DNA from 4 places in the Pseudomonas sp. GGS8 genome. Region 2 is predicted to be linked to each of the others. Evidence: predicted binding sites of a transcription regulator. Region 2 holds the regulator's gene; each other region holds the start of a gene.
The links. The regulator FliA, encoded in region 2, starts transcription of late flagellar genes. The targets are predictions, from matches to a motif close to CTAAAGTTTNNNNNNNNNNNGCCGNTAA.
Positions count from the first base shown of each region.

Region 1: a site for FliA is predicted at 1,977-2,004, ahead of J3D54_RS04880 (methyl-accepting chemotaxis protein). Genes of this name have one in related genera too.
Region 3: a site for FliA is predicted at 1,700-1,727, ahead of J3D54_RS01500 (methyl-accepting chemotaxis protein). Genes of this name have one in related genera too.
Region 4: a site for FliA is predicted at 2,535-2,562, ahead of J3D54_RS24560 (methyl-accepting chemotaxis protein). Genes of this name have one in related genera too.

Region 1 is NZ_JALJWF010000001.1:1,093,634-1,097,847, reverse strand. Features, by position in the region: gene J3D54_RS04880 (methyl-accepting chemotaxis protein) at 1-1,828, opposite strand, end outside; gene J3D54_RS04875 (PA4780 family RIO1-like protein kinase) at 2,271-3,164, shown strand; gene J3D54_RS04870 (MFS transporter) at 3,379-4,214, shown strand, end outside.
Region 2 is NZ_JALJWF010000001.1:3,653,809-3,658,022, reverse strand. Features, by position in the region: gene J3D54_RS16530 (chemotaxis protein CheA) at 1-877, opposite strand, end outside; gene J3D54_RS16525 (protein phosphatase CheZ) at 931-1,719, opposite strand; gene J3D54_RS16520 (chemotaxis response regulator CheY) at 1,742-2,113, opposite strand; gene fliA (RNA polymerase sigma factor FliA) at 2,281-3,021, opposite strand; gene fleN (flagellar synthesis regulator FleN) at 3,018-3,848, opposite strand; gene flhF (flagellar biosynthesis protein FlhF) at 3,965-4,214, opposite strand, start outside.
Region 3 is NZ_JALJWF010000001.1:325,789-330,002, forward strand. Features, by position in the region: gene J3D54_RS01500 (methyl-accepting chemotaxis protein) at 1-1,585, opposite strand, end outside; gene J3D54_RS01505 (transporter) at 1,861-2,883, shown strand; gene J3D54_RS01510 (inorganic phosphate transporter) at 3,190-4,214, shown strand, end outside.
Region 4 is NZ_JALJWF010000001.1:5,503,422-5,507,635, reverse strand. Features, by position in the region: gene J3D54_RS24565 (DUF411 domain-containing protein) at 1-286, opposite strand, end outside; gene J3D54_RS24560 (methyl-accepting chemotaxis protein) at 475-2,469, opposite strand; gene J3D54_RS24555 (hypothetical protein) at 2,905-3,435, shown strand; gene J3D54_RS24550 (aldo/keto reductase) at 3,485-4,214, opposite strand, start outside.

The sequences.
Region 1 (4,214 bases), 2.6 Mb from region 2:
GGCTGATATGCCGGTTGATGTCTTCCGCCACCTGATGCTGTTCTTCAGCCGCCGTGGCGATCTGCGTGTTCATGTCGCGAATCACATCCACCGACTCACGGATCTGCCCAAAGCTGCTGCGTGCTTCACCGATGCGGGTCACCGATTGCTGAGACACCTCCAGGCTCGCATGCATCTGCTGCGTCACCTGGCTGGTGCGCTTGGCCAAGTTGCCCAGCAGGCCGTCGATTTCCGCCGTGGAATCGGCAGTTCGTTTGGCCAGGGCGCGAACTTCATCCGCTACCACCGCAAAGCCACGACCCTGTTCACCGGCCCGGGCTGCTTCGATGGCGGCGTTCAGCGCCAGCAGGTTGGTCTGTTCGGCGATAGAGCGAATGGTCCCGAGGATCGACTGAATGTCGTTGCTATCGCGCTCAAGCTGTTGCATCGATTGCGCCGATTGTTCGATTTCCTGGCTCAAGCGATCGACACTGCTCACCGCGGCATCAATCTGCTGCTGACCTTCACGCGCCTGGCGCTGACCGCTGTCGGCCGACTCGGCGGCCTGGCTGCAAGAGCGCGCGACTTCGTTGGCGGTGGCGACCATTTCGTGGAACGCCGTGGACACCATGTCCACCGCTTCACGCTGACGCCCGGCGGCTTCGGCCATGTCGCTGGACACCTGGGTCGAGCTCTTGGAGGTGGCGAGGATCCTGGTCGCGGCGCCGCCGATGTTTTGAATCAGATTGCGGATCGCCGCCAGAAACTGGTTGAACCAGTTGGCCAGTTGCGCGGTTTCGTCGTTGCCACGGATGTGCAGGTTCTTGGTCAGGTCGCCTTCACCCTGGGCGATGCCTTCCAGGCCGCTGGCCACGCTGCGGATCGGCCGCACGATCAGGCTGGCGAAACTGGCGCCGACGATGGCGAAGAACACCGCCAGTACTGCCGCGATGATCGCGATCAGCCAGGTCAGTTGAGTGGCCGCACTCATCACGTCGGTCTGCTTGATCAGGCCGATAAAGGTCCAGCCCAGTTGCTCCGACGGCCAGACGTTGGCCATGTAGCGCTCGCCATTGAGCTCAACCTCTACCAGCCCTTTGCCGGCCTTGCCGAGTTGCGCGTAGCCGTCACCGAGGCTGCTCAGGGCTTTGAAGTTGTGTTCCGGTTGCTTCGGATCGACCAGCACCGTGCCGGTGTTTTCCACCAGCATCAGGTAGCCGGTTTCGCCGAGTTTGATCTGTTTGACGATTTCGGTGAGCTGCTTGAGCGTTACGTCGATGCTGACCACGCCGCCATTGCTGCCGAGTTTGTTATCGATGGTGCGCACGGTGCTGACGTAGGTCGCGTCATCCTGAGCCCAATAATAGGCCTCGGTGCGAAACGGCTTGCCTGGCTTGGCCTGGGCCGCCTTGTACCACGGGCGCTGGCGCGGGTCGTAATTGCTCAGCTTCGCATCGTCCGGCCAGGACACGTAACCGCCCGCCGCCGTCCCGAGAATCGCATAAGCGTAGGCTGGGTGAGTGTTGCCCAGGTCCTGGAGAAGGGCGAAGACCTTCTTGTCCATCTCGCCTTGGGGAATGCTCTCGGCGTTGGCGCTCATGTAGGTTTTGAGGCTGTCGTCGGAGTTCTTGATCAGCGGTTGGGTCGCCAGGTAGTCAACGTTCTGGCTGATGCCATCAAAGAACAGTTGCATGGCATTGCTGACCTGACGAATCTCGCGGCCACTGCCGTCGACAAAATTGTCCTTGGCATCGCTGCGCAAGTTCAGCACAACGAGGGTGGCGACCAGCACCACGGGCAAGCAGGCGATGATTGCAAACGCCCAGGTCAACTTCTGTTTGATGTTCATCCGCGCTCCAGTTTTTCTTGTAGGCCCACGCAGTACTGATGACTCGCGGATTATTGGCAGCCGAAACGTTTGATATGCCCCGATCCTTGAGCGCGCCTTCTTGATGGTTGTCGAGGCGATTGTCAGACAATTCCTTTTCTCTCTAATGGCTTCGGCTGAGGCGCGGGGAAATTGAGGTCTTTTGAGAAAAATCCTGCGAACGCCAGGGATCGAGGTTAGATTCTGTCGCAAATACCTTGGCACTCCGTCGTCAACAAGTGGTTCTCGCTCAGCTATGATCGGGGCGGTCGATGAGTTTTGCCTGATTAATCCGGCACATTGTGTGCTTCTTGATGTTCATGGGAACGTTCATAGGTCGGCAACCCCTCCCGCGAATGAGAGGATTGCCGTATAACGAATGACTTTCGCGTGTTTGGTAATAAAGGACCCACAATAAAAGCTGATGAAGACTCCAAAACGCATTGAACCCCTGATCGAGGACGGTCTGGTCGACGAGGTGCTGCGCCCACTCATGAGTGGTAAAGAAGCAGCTGTTTATGTGGTGCGCTGCGGCAACGAGCTGCGTTGTGCCAAGGTCTACAAGGAGGCGAACAAACGCAGTTTTCGTCAGGCGGCCGAGTATCAGGAAGGCCGCAAGGTGCGCAACAGCCGGCAGGCTCGCGCGATGGCCAAGGGCTCCAAGTTTGGCCGCAAGGAAACCGAAGACGCCTGGCAGAACGCTGAAGTGGCGGCGCTGTTCCGTCTGGCCAGCGCGGGCGTGCGGGTGCCCAAGCCGTATGACTTCCTCGAAGGCGTGCTGCTGATGGAGCTGGTAGCCGACGAGTACGGCGATGCCGCGCCGCGCCTGAACGATGTGGTGCTGGAGCCGGACCAGGCACGCGAATATCACGCGTATCTGATCTCGCAAATCGTGCTGATGTTGTGTACCGGTCTGGTGCACGGTGACCTGTCCGAGTTCAACGTGCTGCTGACACCGACCGGCCCGGTCATCATCGACCTGCCGCAAGCAGTGGATGCGGCGGGCAACAACCACGCGTTCAGCATGCTGGAACGGGACGTGGGCAACATGGCGTCGTACTTCGGTCGCTTTGCACCGGAGTTGAAACGCACCAAGTACGCCAAGGAAATGTGGGCGTTGTACGAAGCCGGCACCTTGCACCCGGCCAGTGTGTTGACTGGCGAGTTCGACGAGCCGGAAGAGCTGGCGGACGTGGGCGGGATCATGCGCGAGATCGAGGCGGCCCGTCTCGACGAAGAGCGTCGCCAGGCAGTTCGGGCGGCAGACGATGCGCCACCGGGCAAAACCGAAGAACCGCCTCCACCGTGGATGCAGTGACCGGTTGACCCAAAACCCGGCTTTGGCCGGGTTTTTTGTCGATGTTTTTTTCGGGACCACGTTGTCTGCATCGCGGGCAAGCCCGCTCCCACAGGTTTTGTGTCGCCCCCTGATTCCATGATCGACACCTGACCTGTGGGAGCGTGGCTTGCCCGCGATGGGGTCAGACCAGACAATCCACAACGGCCACACTCCCCACATTCAAGGATTGATTGTGAACACGCCATTCACCCGCAATGCCCAACTGATCATCGCCGCCCGGCTGATTTCGGACTTCGGCGCTTTCCTCAACATGGTCGCCCTGGCTACCTACGTCTACCTGCTCAGCAATAGCGCCATGAGTGTCGGTATCTTCCTCGCCAGCCGTGTCACCGGGGGGATCCTGGCCAGCCTGATCGGCACCCGGTTCTATCGCCGCTGGGCCGGGCGCCTGCCGCTGATTGCCTTCGATCTGCTGCGCGCCGGTTTGCTGGGTCTGCTGTTGATGCTGCCAGTGGCCCAGCAAGCGCTGCTGTTACCGCTGATCGCGTTCGGCCTGGGGTTGGGTAATTCGATGTTTGCCATCGGCCTCAACAGCCAATTGCCGCACCTGATCGAAGAGGCGCAATTACTCAAGACCAACGCCTGGATAACCTCGGCGTCGTCTGCGGCGATGGTCAGCGGGAGTCTGGTGTCGGGGCTGTTGGTGGCGGGGTTTGGCTTTGAAACAGTATTTGCGCTGAACGTGGTCACGTACCTGCTGGCGGCGCTGCTGATTGTGCCACTGCGGTTTTGCGGACCGGCCCCCAGCGGTGATGAACCTCTTCACAAACAGGGCGAATGGCAGGCCCTGCGCCAGGGTTTGCGCACGGCGCCGGTACTGGCGGCGATGTTGGCCGTCGCCATGGCCGACACCTTGGGCAGCGCCGCGCACAACGTCGGTCTTCCGATCATTTCAAAACTGCTCACACCCGAGTCGGCCAGCACCACCCTGGGCCTGATGCTGGCGGTGTGGGCCTGCGGCAAGTTCATCGGTGCGCGAATCGCCAGTCGCCTGAAAGGCACGGACAA
Region 2 (4,214 bases):
GCAGCGATTCGAATTCGTGATCGGAGATCAGATCGCTACCGGCCACAGCGGCGGTTGGCGCAGCCGGGGCTGGGGCCGAAGCGATTGCCGACTCAAGCGCATCGACCGCAAAGTTGCCTTTGCCGTGCAACTGGTCGAGCAGTGCTTCGAACTCGTCATCGGTGATGTCGGAGCTGTCGCCTGCCGCTTTAGGGGCAGCCGGTGCAGCGGGCGCTGCGGCCACGGCATCGGCGGCGAACTGGCCTTTGCCGTGCAGTTGATCGAGCAACGACTCGAACTCGGCATCGGTGATTTCGTCACTGGCGGCCGCATCGGCGGCAGGCAGCGAAGCAGGCTGAGCAGCCGCTATGGGCGCCTCGGCCTGGGCCTTGACGGCGTTCAGCGAGTCCAGCAGTTGTTCGAATTCGTTATCGGTAATGTCGCCCGATTCGCTTTCAGCGACCGGTGCTTCAACCACTTCAGCGACCGGCGCCGGTGCGGCTTCCATTTGCGGCTCGGCCAGACGGGCCAGCGCCGCGAGTAATTCAGGCGTGGCAGCCGTGATCGGGCTGCGTTCACGGACTTCGCTGAACATGCTGTTCACCGCGTCCAGCGCTTCGAGAACCACGTCCATCAGTTCCGAGTCGACGCGACGCTCACCCTTGCGCAGGATGTCGAACACGTTCTCGGCGATGTGACAGCACTCCACCAGCTCGTTGAGCTGGAGGAAGCCGGCGCCCCCTTTTACAGTGTGAAAACCGCGAAAAATTGCATTGAGCAAGTCCGCATCATCGGGTCGGCTTTCCAGCTCGACCAGCTGCTCGGACAGTTGCTCTAGAATCTCGCCGGCCTCAACCAGGAAATCCTGAAGGATCTCTTCATCGGCGCCGAAGCTCATTAAGGGGGTGCTCCTGAGGTCTAAAAACCTAAAAAACCTAAAATGCTAAAACTCTAAAATCCTAGGCTGGATAACAAATCGTCCACATCGTCCTGACCGGACACAACGTCTTCTCTTTTATCGGCATGAATCTGCGGACCTTCACCCTGAGAGAGATGTTTTTGTGGATCTTTTTCAGCCAGCATCGCTTCACGGTCATGTTCGATACCCGCAAAGCGGTCTACCTGACTGGCCATGAGTACGAGCTTGAGCAGGTTGCTTTCAACTTCGGTGACCAGTTGGGTCACACGCTTGATCACCTGACCGGTGAGGTCCTGGTAATCCTGGGCCAGCAGAATGTCGTTGAGGTTGCTCGACACGACGCGGTTGTCTTCACTGCTGCGTGTCAGGAAACCGTCGACCCGCCGGGCCAACTCGCGGAACTCTTCAGCCCCGACTTCGCGGCGCATGAACCGTCCCCAATCCGTGCTCAGCGCCTGAGCTTCGTCGCTCAGGCTGTTGATCAGCGGCGTGGCGTTCTCCACCAGGTCCATGGTGCGGTTGGCCGCGGCCTCGGTCAGCTTGACCACATAGGACAGGCGCTCGGTGGCATCCGTGATCTGAGACACTTCCTCGGCTTGCGGCATGTGCGGGTCAATCTGGAAATTGACGATCGCGCTATGCAGCTCGCGGGTGAGCTTGCCCACTTCCTGATACAGGCCACGGTCACGGGTCTGGTTGAGCTCATGGATCAGTTGCACAGCGTCGCCGAACCTGCCCTTTTCAAGGCTTTCGACCAGTTCGACCGCGTGTTTTTTCAGGGTCGACTCAAAATCGCCCTTTGAAGATTCGATATGCTCCATAGCTCCCCCGTGGCGCAGTTTCTCAACCGATGCGTTCGAAAATCTTCTCGATTTTTTCTTTCAACGCCTGGGCCGTGAAGGGTTTGACCACATAGCCGTTAACACCGGCCTGGGCCGCTTCGATGATCTGCTCGCGCTTGGCTTCAGCGGTCACCATCAGCACCGGCAGATGCTTGAGCCTTTCATCGGCGCGCACCGCACGAAGCAGGTCGATGCCGGTCATCCCGGGCATGTTCCAGTCGGTCACCAGAAAATCGAAGTTACCGCTTTGCAGCATCGGCAACCCGGTCAATCCGTCATCGGCCTCGGCGGTGTTGGTGAACCCAAGGTCACGCAACAGGTTTTTTATGATCCGCCGCATCGTTGAGAAGTCATCAACGATGAGGATTTTCATGTTCTTGTCCAATTCGACCTCCAAGCAGTCTTAAACGCGCCCAGCACCTGGGCGCGCCATTTCAATCAATCCGGCAAAGCACTCAATGACTGTCTGGAGCACAACAGATCGAGACCGGTACGGTTCAACACCACACCAGCTCCATTCGCAGTGTCCCCACACTGCCTTCAGCGCGCTCGCCACTCCCCCAAACGCCCCCGCAAACGGGCCGCGCACTGGCTGTGTAACTGGCTGACCCGAGATTCACTGACCCCCAGGACCTCACCGATTTCCTTGAGATTCAACTCTTCGTCGTAGTACAGCGCCAACACCAGTCGCTCACGCTCCGGCAAATTGGCAATCGCGTCCGCCAGCGCCGCCTGGAAGCGTTCATCTTCCAGATCGCGTGACGGCTCGAGATGAGCACTCGCGCCATCCTCATGCAGCCCTTCGTGTTCGCCGTCCTGCAACAGATCGTCGAAGCTGAATAACCGGCTGCCCAGGGTGTCGTTCAAAATCCCGTAATAATCGTCGAGACTCAATTGGAGTTCGGCCGCAACTTCGTGATCTTTAGCGTCACGGCCGGTTTTAGCTTCAATCGAGCGAATCGCGTCGCTGACCATGCGGGTATTGCGGTGGACCGAACGTGGCGCCCAGTCCCCCTTGCGCACTTCATCGAGCATCGCGCCGCGGATTCGAATACCCGCGTACGTCTCGAAACTCGCGCCTTTGCTGGCGTCATATTTGGTTGATACTTCTAGCAGGCCGATCATCCCGGCCTGAATCAGGTCTTCGACCTGGACACTGGCCGGCAGACGCGCCAGCAAGTGGTAGGCAATGCGTTTGACCAGTGGCGCGTAACGCTCGATCAGCTCGTACTGCGCGTCACGTGCCGACTGCTTGTAGAGGTTGTAACCGCTGGCTGTCATAACACGGGTCCTGCCGTTTGTTGCACGAGGCGCTCGACGAAAAACTCCAGGTGCCCACGCGGGTTGGCCGGCAGCGGCCAGGTATCGACTTTCTGCGCAATGGCCTTGAACGCCAGGGCGCACTTGGAGCGTGGGAAAGCTTCATACACCGCGCGTTGCTTCTGTACCGCCTTGCGCACGCTTTCGTCGTAAGGCACTGCGCCGACGTACTGTAAGGCGACGTCAAGGAAGCGATCCGTGACCTTGGTCAATTTGGCGAACAGGTTGCGGCCTTCCTGCGGGCTCTGCGCCATGTTGGCCAGGACGCGGAATCGGTTCATGCCGTAGTCGCGGTTAAGCAATTTGATCAGCGCGTAGGCGTCGGTGATCGAGGTCGGCTCGTCACACACCACCAGCAAGACTTCCTGCGCGGCGCGCACGAAGCTGACTACTGAGTCACCAATGCCCGCAGCGGTGTCGATCACCAATACGTCGAGGTTGTCGCCGATGTCGCTGAACGCCTGAATCAGGCCGGCATGCTGGGCCGGGCTCAGATGAACCATGCTCTGGGTGCCGGAGGCGGCCGGGACGATGCGGATACCGCCAGGCCCTTGCAATAACACGTCACGCAGCTCACAGCGACCTTCGATCACGTCGGCCAGCGTGCGTTTGGGTGTCAGTCCCAACAGAACGTCGACGTTCGCCAGCCCCAGATCGGCATCCAGCAGCATGACGCGCCGGCCGAGCTCAGCTAGAGCCAGGGACAAGTTCACTGACACGTTAGTCTTCCCGACGCCACCTTTGCCGCCGGTCACCGCGATCACCTGTACGGGATGCATGCTGCCCATGTTATTTCTTTACCTTGTCTTACTTAGACGGAGGCCACATTACTGGCTGCGCGTTCACCATCGGAACAATGCATGGCAGACCATCGATGTAGGTACAAAAAATGTTCATTAATACCTCAGCCAACCTGCTTGGTCGGGCTGTGGTAAATATCAGCGAACATGTCAGCCATGGCTTCTTCGCTGGGTTCTTCCTGCATTTGCACGCTAACGGCGCGGCTGACCAGTTGATGACGACGCGGCAGATGCAAATCATCCGGGATCCGCGGACCATCGGTCAGGTAAGCCACCGGCAACTCATGACTGATAGCCAGGCTCAACACCTCGCCCAGACTTGCCGTTTCATCCAGTTTAGTCAGGATGCAGCCG
Region 3 (4,214 bases), 3.3 Mb from region 2:
ACAACCCGTGCAGGTTGTGGCTGGCCGCTTCGGTGCGCTGCACGTTGTCCAGGTTGGTGCTGGCGATGCTGGTGATTTCGGTGAGGTTGCGCGAGATGTCTTCGGCCACCGAGGTCTGCTCTTCGGCGGCGGTGGCGATCTGGCGGTTCATGTCGCGAATGGCTTCCACGGCATGGGTGATCCGCTCGAGCATGGCGCCAGCCTGGGTGACTTGCTCGACGCTTTGCTCACTACGCGACTGGCCGCTTTCGATGGCTTGTGCCGCGTCTACCGCACCGGTTTGCACGGTTTGAATGATCTGGTTGATCTCGATGATCGACGCTGCCGTGCGCTGGGCCAGGCTGCGTACTTCATCGGCGACCACCGCAAAACCACGCCCGGCTTCACCGGCACGGGCCGCTTCGATTGCCGCGTTGAGCGCCAGCAGGTTGGTTTGTTCGGCGATGCCGCGAATCACTTCCAGCACTTTGCCGATGCGCCCGCTGTCTTCTTCCAGACGACGGATGACCGTCGCGGTGTTGGCGATTTCGCCGCGCATTTGGGTGATGGTGTGGATGGTGCCCTGCATGACCTTCTCGCCCTGCTGGGCGGACTGATCGGCTTCGTCAGCCGCACGTGCCGCATCGGCGGCGTGGCGCGCGACTTCTTGCGCGGTGGCGGACATTTCGTTCATCGCCGTGGCCACCTGATCGGTGCGATTGAACTGCTCGTTGGTGCCGCTGGCCATAAGGCCGGCAATCGAGTTCAGTTCACCGCTGGCACTGTCCAGGTCCGACGCGCTGCGCTGCAAACGACTGAAGGTTTCGGCGAGGAAATCGCGCAAGGTGTTGGCGGCCCTGGCCAGGTTACCCAACTCGTCCTGACGGGTGCTGGCCACACGTTCGGCGAACCGGCCCTGACTGAGTTGCGCCACGTAGTCAATCAGTTTGCGGATCGGCTCCACCAGGTTGCGATTGACCAGCCACAGACTCAACAGGCCAATCAGTAGACCCGACAGCAGCATCACCACGATCCCCAGCAACACGGTGCGATCGGCGCTGGCGCTGATCAGCTTCGATTGCTCGGTGCCCTGTTTGCGCAATTCGCTGACCAGCTCATTCATCTGTTCGCTGGCGGCACGGTCCATGCCCTTGACCGCGTTGTCGCCGGCCGCGGGGTCGGCACCCGCCGCCACGTAGGCATCACGCCCCTTCAGATAGGCCGCCCCCAGGAGACGATGCTCTTCACGCAAACGTTCGATGCGAGTCTTGAGTTGCGGCTCGATGCCTTTCTGCCCGGCCAGCTCGCTCAGGATGCCCTGCACGTTGCGCTGGCCGTCCTCGAATTGCTTCCAGTATTTGTCCAGGTCCGCTGGCTGCTTGCCGCGCAGCAGGACGTTTTTCCACTCCTGAACCTGCACCTTGAATTGCAGGTTGGCTTCATCGATCAATTGCGAGGTGCGCAACGGGCCTTCAATCAGATTCGCGTAGCTCTGAACACCGTTGGACAGAAAGTGAAAGCTGGCCAAAGCGATCAGCAACATCGCCAACAGGCTGCCGCTCAACAGGGCGAGAATTTGTGCTCGAAGGGACTTTTGTAAAGACATCGGGAAGTACTCAAAACAGGAATGAGGCACGCGGATGAAGGCGTGAAAAGTATCCGGACATCCCTGTCTCCCACATTGGCCCTTGGCCGAAGGCGCGCAAACTTAACCCAACCGTGATCGGCCTGCCAGAGCGGTTCTTGAGGAGAATCCGACCATCGGTATCGCAATCGTTTGCGTACACCTCACCGTCACAAAACCGTCATGAGCGCTTGCAATGATGAGGCTCAAGTGAACCTGTGAAACCCGCGACAGGCGCCTCCTCGCAGCGAGACTTCATGAACCACAGCATTGACCAACGCCATCGCGATTCCGACTTGTTCGGCCTGCTTTACGGTTTCAGTTTTCGCCCCGGCGAGCGCGGTCGAGAGATCGATTCGGCCAAGGCGTTGCACTGCCTGCAACAACCGCACGACAGTGATGAGTTTCTCTGGCTGCACCTGAACCTGGCCCATGCCGCGTGCGAGCGCTGGATGAAAAGCCACCTGGAATTACCCGACGAGTTTTTCGAAGCCTTGCATGAAGGGTCCCGTTCGACGCGCATCGAGCATGTCGATTCGGCGTTGCTGGCGGTGGTCAACGACGTGGTGTTCAACCTCAGCAGCATGGTTTCCTCGGATGTCTCGACGCTGTGGGTCTGCGCCCGCAGTCGGCTGATCATCAGCGCGCGCCTGCAACCGCTGCACTCGGTGGACAAGCTGCGCTCTTCGGTGAAGGCCGGTGAATGCTTTCGCTCGCCGCTGGAACTGCTGGTGCATTTGCTGCGTGATCAGGGCGAAGTGCTGACGCAGATCGTGCGCAAGACCAGCCTCAGTGTCGACCAGATCGAAGATGAGTTGCTGTCGTCGCGCCTGTCCACCAACCGCGCCGAACTGGGCGCCAACCGCCGGGTGCTGGTGCGCCTGCAACGGTTGCTGGCGCTGGAGCCGGGCTCGTTGCTGCGCCTGCTCAATCGTCCGCCGCAATGGTTGCAGAAGGAGGACGTCAAGGAGCTGCGCAAATCCACCGAGGAGTTTGCGCTGATCATCAACGACCTCACCGCGCTGGGTGAACGGATCAAGCTGCTGCAGGAAGAAATCGCCGCCAACCTCAACGAACAGAGCAACCGCACGCTGTTCACCCTGACCGTGGTCACGGTGCTGGCGCTGCCGATCAACATCATTGCCGGTTTCTTCGGCATGAACGTCGGCGGGGTGCCGCTGGCCGGGGATCCGGAGGGGTTCTGGATTCTGGTGGCGCTGGTTGCGACGTTTACCCTGATTGCCGGGCGCTGGGCGTTTCGCAAGCGACGCGATTATTAAGCAAAGAACCAGGGCCTTATCCCAATCCTGTGGCGAGGGGGCTTGTCGGAACGCCGCATCGCCCCGTTCGGCTGCGAAGCAGTCGTAAAACCAGAGAATGCGGTTTGAATGAATAAACCGGATAGGGGCCGCTGCGCAGCCCAACGGGGGCAAGCCCCCTCGCCACAGGTATTGTGAACGCCCAATATCGGCGTGATCCCAGATCGACAGGCAACAAAAAAACCAAACACTGACCCAGCGCAGTCTCACTGTAATATTTAGCAACGATCATGGCCGATACTCCTTCTCCGCTCAGGATTATCCGGCATGGCTACGCCTTCCTTCACCGCCGCCTCCCAGGCGCCCGCCAGCAGCGCCAGGCCGCAGTTCGATAAAAAACCCGGCCTCCTCACCTTCGTGATGTTCTTTGCCGTGCTGGGCAGCGGGCTGCTGTTTACCGCCTACAGCCTGATGCACGACATGAGCGAGCTCGGCACGGTGGTCACCACCTGGACGCCGTTTCTGCTGTTGGGCGTCGCGCTACTGATTGCCTTGGGTTTTGAATTCGTCAACGGTTTTCACGACACCGCCAACGCCGTGGCAACGGTGATTTACACCCACTCCTTGCCGCCGAATTTCGCCGTGGCCTGGTCCGGGTTCTTCAACTTTCTGGGGGTGTTGCTGTCCAGCGGCGCGGTGGCGTTCGGCATCATTGCCCTGCTGCCGGTGGAGCTGATTCTGCAGGTCGGATCCTCTGCCGGTTTCGCGATGATCTTCGCCCTGTTGATCGCCGCCATCCTGTGGAACCTCGGCACCTGGTGGCTGGGCTTGCCGGCCTCTTCGTCGCACACCCTGATCGGTTCGATCATCGGCGTCGGCGTGGCCAATGCCTTGATGCACGGCCGCGACGGCACCAGTGGCGTGGACTGGGCCCAGGCGACCAAGGTCGGTTACGCGTTGCTGCTGTCACCGCTGATCGGCTTCGCGTTTGCCGCGTTGTTGCTGCTGGCGTTGCGTGTCTTCGTCAAAAATCGCGCACTGTACAAGGCACCGAAGGGTGATACCCCGCCACCGTGGTGGATTCGCGGCATGTTGATTCTGACCTGCACCGGCGTGTCGTTCGCCCACGGCTCCAACGACGGTCAGAAAGGCATGGGCCTGATCATGCTGATTCTGGTGGGCACCTTGCCGATGGCGTATGCGCTGAACCGCACCATGCCGGCAGATCAGGCCTTGCAATTCGCCGCGGTGGCCGAAGTCACCCAGCAAGCCCTGATGAGAAACACACCGCTGCCGATGCCCACCGATCCACGCCCGGTGCTGACCGACTACATGCGCAACAAGGAAGCCAC
Region 4 (4,214 bases), 1.8 Mb from region 2:
GCACTTGATCGGCCGGCACATGGCCTTCGACGAATTTGCCGTTGATCAAGGCGGTGTGGCACGACGCCAGGCGAGGCGGCACGCCGTGTTGTTGCTTGAACTGGCTCATGTCGGCTTCAACGTGGTCTTCGACCTTGAAACCGTTGGCCTCCAGATGGCTGACCCATTTTTTGCAGCAGCCGCAATTGGCGTCGCGGTGAACTTCGATCGGGATCAGATCGGCGGCCTGGGCCAGGGAGGAGATGAAGAGGGCGCTCAGGGCGGCCAGACGCAGGTGGGTTCGCATGGGAGTTTCGTCTCGGGTTGCGGCCAAAAAGATACATTTTGACTCTTTTATCCGACTGGGCATTGCGCGAGTGTTTCGAAGTTATACAAGATCATCGCAGATCAATGCTGTCAGCTGTATGAGCGCGCAATGACAAAATTGTCAGGTTTGCCCCCTGAGCGTCGAAAATCGGCCTTCAGGGGGCACAGTCAACGAACCTTGAACCGCCCCATGATCGCGCTCACCCGGTTGTTGGCCTCCAGCAATTGCCGGGTGTTGAGTTCGCTGGCCTGGCCGCTTTGCACCAGTTGGTCGACCATGTGGCGGATCTGCACCATGCTGCGATTGATCTCTTCGGTCAAGGCGCTTTGCTGCTCGGCAGCGGTGGCGATCTGGGTGCTCAGGCTATTAATGTGGCTGACGGAACCGGCCATTTCATCCAGGCCGGCGTTGACCCGGGCCGTGGCATCGGCGGCTGACTGGCAGCTGGCCTGGGTGTTTTCCATGGCACTGACCGAGGAACTCACGCCTTGGGTCAGGCGAGACAGCATTTCGTTGATTTCCGAAGTGCTCGCCTGTGTGCGGGCGGCGAGGGCGCGGACTTCATCGGCGACCACCGCGAACCCACGACCTTGCTCCCCGGCTCGGGCCGCTTCGATGGCCGCGTTGAGCGCGAGCAAGTTGGTTTGCCCGGCAATGTCGCCAATCACCCCGAGAATCTCGGTGATGCGTTGGGCATCCTGTTGCATGCTTTCAACTTTATGGGTGGCACTCGCCACTTCGTCAATCAACGCCACCACACTGCTGGACGCTTCGCCGACGACCACGCGGGAGCGATCCGCGTGTTCGTTGGCGCGTTGGGTGAAGGCGGCGGTTTCGGCGGCGTTTTGCGCAACGCTATCGGCGGTCGAACTCATCTCGGTGATGGCGGTGACGGTCTGATCGGTTTCCGAGGCGTGACGCACCAGAATCTGGCTGGTATGCGCGGAAGTCCGTTGCAGGTTCTCCAGGCTCGACGCCATCGCGCCGGTGGCCTGGGTGACTTCGCCGATCATGTTCTGCAAGTAGGCAATGAAGGCGTTGACCGAATGGCCGATGGCGCCCAGTTCGTCTTCGACACGGATGGTGATGCGTCGGGTCAGGTCGGCATCACCCGTGGACAAAGCGTCGATGTTGGCTTTCAGGGCTTTCATGCGCTGGATCAGTTGGCGGATGGCGTACACCTGCAGCAACACCAGCAGGATCACCATCGGAATCTGCAACAGGCTCAACGTGTTCAGCACATCGTCACGCTGGGCGGTGATCAGCCGGGTCGGCAGGGCGGTGGCGAGGAACCACGGCGTGCCTTCGATCGGACGCATGAAGAAGGTGCTGGCTTCGCCGTTGTTATCGAACTCGACCCGTTGCAGGGGTTGGTCACGCTGCGTCAGGCCAGCCTTGATCTGAGCGGCAAACGGCGAGCTGGCAGCCAGCTCGCTAATGTTTTTCAACACGATCGGCCCGCTGATCCGCGAGCTGTTGCTGATGATCTTGCCGTCGCCCTCGACAATCAGCATCTCGGCACCCAGGTCTCTTTCCTTGCGCGCCACCAGGTCGTTGAAGAAGCCCAGGGTCACGTCGATGGTCGAGACGCCGTATGCCGCGCCGTTTTTCTGAATGGCCATGGCGCAGTTGGTGCGCGGTTCGGCACTGGCGTCATCTTTATAGGCGGCGGCCCAGGCGCATTGGCCACGCGGGGTCTGCATGCCGCCCTTGTACCAGGTCTGGTCGTAATAATTGGGCGCGGCGTCGCTGTTCCAGAACGTGTTGACCGCCAGTTTGCCCGAGGCATCGCGGTGCCAGAAGGTGCTGAACTTGTTGCGCCCGGCTTCGCGCTGACCGGGCAACGGCCAGATCCCGCCACCAAAGACTTTCAATTCACCGTACTGATCGACCAGGCCTGGCAGCACCGTGTCGATGGTGGCGCTGTCGAGCAGGGGAATGGTCTGGGTAATGCTGCGCTGCTGGGCTTGTACCTTGTTCAGCTCACCCTGGATTTGCTCGGCCACTTCGGCGATGCGATTGAGGGCGACCTGTTCTTCGGTGTGACGCAGCTTCGGCGCGACCAACTGGCTGATGCCAGCCACAGTCAACACGGATAGCAGCAGGATGAACAGGACCAGAAACAGCGTGTAGCGAGCCTGAATGGTACGGAATGCGGGCATGGGACCGGTCCTTGTGCAGCGTTTTTATTATTGGTTAGGGGGTGAAAATCGGTGGCGTTAAAGGGCTATCGGCGCGCGAAGGCTGAGCTTTAGGTACGATCGTGCAGGATTTTGCCGGGGTGACGGGGGGTGTAAGGCGGGAAGTGTCGAACTTGATAAAAACGAACTAACCAACGCGTACATAAAGTTGTTTTTAGTTGCCTGAACCTCTATCGAAAAGATGAGGGCGGCCAATGAAACAAGGTGCTTTTTTGATATGTGTCGTAAATGTACAAGAATTGTAAAAAACAGAAATATTTGTTGGTGGCACTAGTGCGTGCGTCGATACTCGCCCGCACTAACTCGGTTAAACAAGGAACTTATTATGGTCGCCTCACAAGGACGTCTGCGTGTTCTGGATGATGGGCATCCAGCCATGCAGTCGGGAGCCCGGTCATGACAATCGGTTACACAGGTAGCTGGACGAGCAAGGCAGGATTGCTGGTCAGGGACGCGGGCAGCAGCAAGCCTGCCACCCATAGCGCCAGGGTCAAGCAGATGCTGGCAATGGTGGGAAACAATCCAAATGCGCTGAACACGGCGAAAATGGATGAACAGAAACTGCACCGGAACATCAAGGGCTTCGACCCGGAAAATGTCTCCGCCAAACAACTGGGTAATCTCAGTGCGTTCTTGAGAAGCAAAGGCCTGATTTCCGATATTACTTCGATGACCTTGCTCAATGCCGGCGACAAGTTCGACCGGTTTGGCGTACAGAAAGACCCGGATGCGAAATTCAATGCACTGGAGTATTTCGCCACACAACTGGACGCCATCCAGAACAACAGCATCAAGGGTGACAAGTACGCCGCTGGCTTGATTCCGGAATACAAGACGGCGATCTACGTATTGCAGAACCTGCAAACTTACGGCAAGGGCAACGGGACAACGGTCCCCAATGACAAGGGCGTCAAAGCCAGGGCCTGATGTTTGGCAGCGTAGGCCCGCTCGAACTGTCGAGCGGGCCAGGCAACGGCTACCGGTCGAGCAACTTCATGACCTCTTCTGGGTAGCGCAAGCCAGCGGTGGCATTGGCCGGGAATATCGCTTCCAGGGCCTGCAACTCTTCGCGACTCAGCTTCACCTCCAGCGCGGCCACATTTTCTTCCAGGTATTTACGCTGTTTGGTGCCCGGAATCGGGATCAGGTATTCCCCTTGAGCCAAGACCCAGGCTAACGCCAGTTGGCCGGCCGTCACGCCCTTGTCGGCGGCCAACGTTTGTACCTGCTGCACCAGCAACAGGTTTTTGGCGAAGTTTTCCCCTTGGAAACGCGGGCTGAAGCGACGGTAGTCGTCGGCGGCGAAGTCATCCGGGCTATTCAGTGCCCCGGTCAAAAAGCCCCGACCCAGCGGGCTGTAAGGTACAAAGGCCACGCCCAGGCGCCGGCACGCGGCGAGGCAACCGTTCTCTTCCTGATCGCGGCTCCACAGCGAATATTCGCTTTGCAGGGCGCTGATCGGATGAACCTTGTGCGCTCGCTCCAGTGTGGCCACCGAGGCTTCACTCAATCCCAGGTAACGCACTTTGCCGGCCTTCACCAGTTCGGCCATGGCGCCGACGGTTTCCTCGATGGCCACCTGCGGATCGATGCGGTGCTGGTAGTACAAATCCAGGGTTTCCACGCCCAGGCGCTTGAGGGTGCCGTCGATCGCTTCGCGAATGTATTCCGGGCGACCGTTGACGCCCCGCGCGCCGGGGTTGGAC